Regions from separate parts of the Halobacillus sp. B23F22_5 genome, predicted to be linked through region 2. Evidence: riboswitches for the same ligand, from Rfam matches in the RefSeq annotation. Region 2 holds a riboswitch; the other holds the start of a gene.
The links. Region 2 has a riboswitch for S-adenosylmethionine ahead of ACGTN9_RS08800 (methionine biosynthesis PLP-dependent protein). Riboswitches for the same ligand answer to the same signal wherever they lie in the genome.
Positions count from the first base shown of each region.

Region 1: it holds a riboswitch for S-adenosylmethionine, as region 2 does, so the genes downstream of both, ACGTN9_RS00960 (5-methyltetrahydropteroyltriglutamate--homocysteine S-methyltransferase) here and ACGTN9_RS08800 (methionine biosynthesis PLP-dependent protein) in region 2, are expected to answer to the same signal.

Region 1 covers NZ_JBIEKI010000001.1:191,864-194,975, reverse strand. Annotated here, with positions in the region: gene ACGTN9_RS00965 (PRK06851 family protein) at 1-27, shown strand, start outside; gene ACGTN9_RS00960 (5-methyltetrahydropteroyltriglutamate--homocysteine S-methyltransferase) at 86-1,198, opposite strand; SAM riboswitch class I at 1,369-1,473, opposite strand; gene ACGTN9_RS00955 (aspartyl-phosphate phosphatase Spo0E family protein) at 1,638-1,820, shown strand; gene eutH (ethanolamine utilization protein EutH) at 2,069-3,112, shown strand, end outside.
Region 2 covers NZ_JBIEKI010000005.1:23,382-26,493, forward strand. Annotated here, with positions in the region: gene ACGTN9_RS08790 (DUF2188 domain-containing protein) at 127-597, opposite strand; gene ACGTN9_RS08795 (DUF3231 family protein) at 744-1,256, shown strand; SAM riboswitch class I at 1,365-1,473, shown strand; gene ACGTN9_RS08800 (methionine biosynthesis PLP-dependent protein) at 1,554-2,666, shown strand; gene ACGTN9_RS08805 (hypothetical protein) at 2,781-3,112, shown strand, end outside.

The DNA of each region.
Region 1 (3,112 bases), on a different contig from region 2:
GAAATTGACGCCTCACAGAAGGCCTGATTGCCTTTTTATCCAAACCAAAAAGCCAGCCACTATCCTGAGTGGCTGGCTTTTCTAGTTAATTCCACACTTCGTCGGCGATTTCGATAACATGCCTGATTTTCGCCCATTGCTCCGCTTCCGAAAGAATATTGCCTTCCTCGGTGGATGCGAAGCCGCATTGCGGGCTGAGACACAGCTGGTCTAACGGTACATACTCCCTCGCTTCCGCAATACGTGCTTTGATGCGGTCTTTGTCTTCGAGCTCGCCGGTTTTAGACGTAATCAATCCAAGTACCACACGGAGGTCACCACGCTTCACATAACGGAGCGGCTCGAATCCGCCTGAGCGATCGTCATCATACTCGAGGAACAATCCATCGACATTCAGTTCACTGAATAATGTCTCGGAAACAGCGTCATACCCTCCTGATGCTGTATAGGTGGAGCGGAAATTCCCACGGCAAATGTGCATTGTAATAGTGAGGTCATCGGGCTTGTCAGCAATAGAAGTATTGATGGCCTGGACAAATAGCTGCCTTAATTTATCTGGCTCCTGGCCACGGTCACGAATCATCTTTTGGCCTTCTTCCGAGAAAAACACTGCCCAGGATGTGTCATCCAGCTGAAGGTAGCGGCAGCCGGCATCATAAAATGCCTGGATTGCTTTTTGATAGGCTTTCGTCAAATCCTTCAGCAGCTCGTCTTCATTTTCATAGATTTCTTTGTTAATATCCCCACGGAAAAACAACATGTTCGGGCTTGGAATCGTGAACTTCGGGGTATGTTCCTCCCCTACGAGTGAATGGAGAAATTTATAATGCTCGATCATCGGGTGCCTGTCGCTGAAATCGACTTTGTCAATGACACGGACAGAATGGGGCTTGGTTTCCACCCCTTTGAACTGGATGCCTGACGCTGGCTCGTACCCTTCGACTCCCTCTAAATTTTCGAGAAAATCAAAATGCCACCAGGCACGGCGGAAATCTCCATCTGTGATGGATTGCAGGCCGGCTTCCTTTTGCTTTTCTACAAGTTTGATAATCTCTTCATCTTCTATTCTCGTTAATTCTTCTGCAGAGATTTCCCCTTTTTCTCTTTGCTGGCGTGCTTTCTTCAGCCGCTCCGGCCGGAGGAAACTCCCGACATGGTCCCCGCGGAATGGTGCTCTTATTGTTTTTGTTTCTGCCATTTCTGATCCTCTCCTCTGCTTAGAAAAAGTTGGGCTTGTCACCAGGTATTTATGGCGAAAGCCTTCGTTTTTTCTTATACTTTAATCCTTTAACAAAGGTAAACTTACTTAAAGTATAAAAAATAAAAGCCTCTTCCAATAAGAAGAGACTTTGTAATTGAATTCGCCACTTCTTATCTTTCAAGTTTTTTTCAACTTGCAGGAATTAGCACCTTGTAATCATACAGGTTGCTGAGGTGTCACCGGGCCATACCCTCGACCTCTCTCGATAAGAAACTATATACAATTTTCAGAAAGTAGTATGCTAGTAATCATATCAGCTGTAAAGAAAAAAATAAAGCCGGAAAAAATTTTTTCTGATGCTTCAATTTGAAGTTTTTTCCACCCCCACTTGGAAACTTTTTCTATCGAATTATGTAACGAAATGGAGGGAATAAAGATGAAAAAAGGCGAACTGGAACAAAAAATTGAAGAACAACGAGAAAAATTGTACCACCTGTATATAACGGATCACCACTATCCTGAAATTGTAAAAATATCTCAATACTTAGATGAACTATTGAATGAATACAACCTTTACACCAACAAGTTCAAGAAATCAAAAGAGCTTACTTTTGAGTGAGTGCTTTCCCAAAGATTACCTTCGTAATTTCAAGCTGGTTTTACAGCTATGAAGCAAACCATGTACTACCCACCAAAGGTGACCCCTCGTCACCAGTAAGCTTCCAATATTCTATTAATCACCTTATCTCCAGCCTGAAAAACTCGGCGCTGGAAACTGACAAGCCAGATTCTTGCACTTAAAGCTTCTATTCTGCCCACTCCTCTACTATGATAGGAATTAACTTGAAACGAAAGGGCAGAGGGCAGATGGGAATCAACGACATTATCATACTAATCGTAATCGGGTTCCTCTGTGTAGGAGCTATCGATAAAATATTGGGTAACCGGTTCGGGTTTGGCGATCGTTTCACGGAAGGGTTCATGGCCATGGGCTCCCTCACACTTGCCATGGTCGGTATCATTTCCCTGGCACCGGTGATAGCAACATTCCTGACCCCTGTCATCGCTCCGGTCTACGGACTGATTGGGGCCGATCCAGCCACCTTTGCGAACACAATTCTGGCCATCGATATGGGCGGCTACTCGCTCGCAACCGAAATGTCACAGCACCCGGATGCCGAACTGTTCGCCTGGGTATTCCTTGGCACGATGATGGGCCCTACGATCGTGTTCACCATTCCTGTCGCGCTCGGAATCATAGAAAAACAGGACCATCCCTACTTCGCCAAAGGCATTCTACTCGGGCTGATCACGGTTCCGGTCGGTGCTTTTTCAGGAGCCATGGTGGCGGGACTGGATACTGGTATTATTCTCATAAACCTGGTACCTACAATTATTTTTTCTATTGTAATTGCTATCGGGTTATGGAAAAAGCCTTCGATGATGATTACTGGGTTTTCCTGGTTCGGCAAAGGTGTGGAAAGCTTAGCGATCATCGGGCTCACCGCGATTGCGGTGGAAACGTTGACCGGATTCGTTGTCATTCCCAATTTGACCCCACTCGATGAAGGGATTCAAATTGTTGCCAGGCTCGCTATATTCCTTGCTGGCGCCTTTCCGATGGTCGCGTTCATCTCCCGTGTATTTGATAAATATTTATCTAAAATCGGCGGCTGGCTGCGTATCAGTGAAACCTCTACAACTGGCCTGATCGCATCGCTGGCGCATAATATTCCGATGCTTGCCTTGCTGAAGGAGATGGAACCGAGAGGAAAAGTCATTAACGTTGCGTTTGCAGTCAGTGGAGCGTTTGTGTTCGGTGGACATTTAGGATTTGTCGCCGGAGTCAATCAGGAGATGGTTTTCGCCATGATTGTCGGAAAACTCGTCAGCGGATTCAGCGCGATCGCG
Region 2 (3,112 bases):
GTCAAAAAAACTAAAGTCAGGAACATCGCCCTAACAAAAGGATGCCTTGGACCTATGCGTTTTACATGCAACTCCCATAAATACTATTCAATAAAAAACAGACCCTCATGTGAAGGTCTGCTTGCATTAGTTATTGCTATTCTCGTAATTGTGTTCGTTCTGGACGTCACCGTTTTTCTTATGGATGACTGCTTTTGTTCCTTTATTTTCAGCAATTTCTTTAGCGCGCTTGATCGCTTCATCTTTATTATCGAATACCTGGTCCGGCTTTTTAGCGCCTTTCGCCTGGACAGCCCAACCGTCATCATGTGCGACAACATGCTCACCGCGATCCAATAATTCAGGACGGTTGTCATATTGTTTATCTTCTTCGTCACGATCCTTCAACTCTTTATCGTCGGCGTCCTTCATTTCATTGATTTCTTTATTGGAAGCATTATCATACCATTCTTTCGCCTGACTGGTAGCAATAGGAATCGCACGGTTCTCATCATAACCTTCATCTACCATAGCATTCGCAATTTCAATTGCTTTATTCCTCACAGCAGTGTTCAAGTTTTTTAATGAGCTTGGATAATCATTCTTATCCCAAGGCATTGCGCTCACCTCCACGTAATATTTGTTTATTATGTTCCGCATTAGTGGCATTTATAAACATCTCCTGCCTGTTTTAGGAAGGTATACGTTTATTACAACGTATGAATACTACATGTGTACCACAAAATTAAAAAGGAGTGTTTCCAATGGGTATTTTAACTGGTGACCCCAAAGAACAGCCTCTTCACTACGGGGAAGTATTCGGAATGTGGTCCTATTTGACAGTAGCAAAAGGTAATTACACACGTTACCAAACGTTTATGAACCATACTGGTGATAAAGAATTGATGAAGTTGCTGGAGGAACTGATCGAAGGTATCAAGCATGAATCAGAAAGTATTGAAGAAATTTTAAAAACCAATGGAATAGCACTGCCTCCATCGGCTCCTGAACGTTCGAACGCAACTCTTGAAGATATCCCAGTCGGTGCACGATTCAATGACCCTGAAATCAGCGCGCAAGTCTCCGCCGATTTATCAGCCGGATTGGTTGCTTGCAGTACCGTTATCGGACAGTGCACGCGGGAAGATATTGCTATGATGTTTGGACAGTTCCACATGAACAAAGCTCAGGCAGCTGCAAAAGCACTTCGACTTAATAAAGAAAAAGGCTGGTTAGTAACACCACCGATGCACACTAAAGTACCAGAACCAGTTTAACCGGCAAAGGCAGACCACTTATGCGGTCTGCCTATTTTTTTCAAAAAATGATTGCATAATATTCAAAATTCCTGTATGTTGGAAATTAAATCAATTGAATATTCACTATTCTTATGAAGAGAAGCTGAGGGAACTGGACCGACGAAGCTTCAGCAACCTGCCGATTTCGGTGAGGTGCTACATCCAGCGAGCGGCTAAGCCGTTTGAAAAATAAGAAGAAGTGGCTAATTTACGGATAAAATCAGCTCTTCTTCTTGAGAGCTGATTTTTTTATTTTACGATAAAGGAGACGGAATCATGGGCACTTATCATCTTGATACGACATTAGCACAAACAGGAAACCGAAGCGAAACTACGACTGGAGCGGTGAATCCTCCCGTATATTTTTCTACTGCTTATCGCCATGAGGGCATCGGAAAATCAACCGGGTACGATTATTCGCGAACCGGCAACCCTACCAGGGACTTATTAGAACAGGCTATCGCTGATTTAGAAAACGGGTCTGGAGGTCTTGCTTTCAGCTCAGGAATGGCCGCAATCCAGGCTACTTTTTCAATTTTTGAGCCGGGAGATGAATTCATTGTTACAAAAGATGTTTACGGAGGCTCTTATCGTATTTTTGAAACCCATTTTAAAAAATTCGGCTTGCAATTCCGTTATGTAAATAGCTCGGACCCAGCCGATTTTGAACAAGCTATTACTGCCCGCACCAAAGGACTATTTATCGAAACACCAACCAATCCATTGATGACCCAGGTTAATATTGAATCACTTGCTCAGATAGCTGAACGAAATGGAATTATTTTGATTGTGGACAATACGTTTTACACCCCCTATTTGCAGAGGCCTCTTGAACAAGGAGCAGATATTGTCGTTCACAGTGGTACCAAGTATTTAGGAGGTCATAATGATGTCCTGGCAGGACTTGTCGTTGCTAAAAGTGAGAAATATTTAGAGGAGCTACGCCTGGAGCAAAATTCTTCCGGAGCGGTGTTATCTCCTTTTGACAGCTGGTTATTGATGAGAGGTCTTAAAACTCTAGGGCTGCGTATGCGTCAACACGAGGAAAACGCTAAACGAATGGTCGAATTTCTTGAACGCAGTGCTTTTATCCGTGATGTCCTTTATCCCGGTCAGGGAGGTATGGTTTCATTTCGCGTGGAAGATGAAAATGCTGTCCCCCATCTTCTCGAGCAATTGAAGCTTATCACATTCGCGGAAAGCCTGGGCGGTACAGAGACGTTCATCACGTATCCAGCTACCCAGACTCATTATGATATTCCAGAAGAAGTTCGCAGCAGTTACGGAGTCTGTAACCGGCTGCTTCGTATGTCTGTAGGTATTGAAAATATCGAGGATCTTTTACAAGATTTACAAGAGGCGTTAGAGGCTTCCCACCAGCGAGCCTGATTTTCAGCGGCTCGTCCTTTATACCAATTCTGGGCATCTGTCGTGCCATACCGTCAAAAGCCTACATAGGCTATACGGAATTGTTAGAATACCTAGTTAAGGGAGACGATCAGCATGAATCCTTACTATCTACCACAGAGCCACATGCCGCTGAATATGGAAGAGACGATGGGGTACGGTTTTGAATTTCAGCCAATAAACCATTTCCCCCAATATGATGGATATGAGCACTTTGACAACTATTACGGCCAGGATCGACAACCGCCTCAATTGGAAAGACGGGTAACTGCTCTGGAGAGGCAAAATGAACAGCAAGGAAGAGAAATCAACAGGTTGGATCGAGAAAACAATAGGCAAGCGAGAGAAATTAACCGTCTCAACAATGAAATCAATCAATTACAGCGAACTGTGGAGCAGCACACTAGAAGACTAAACCGTTTGAATCA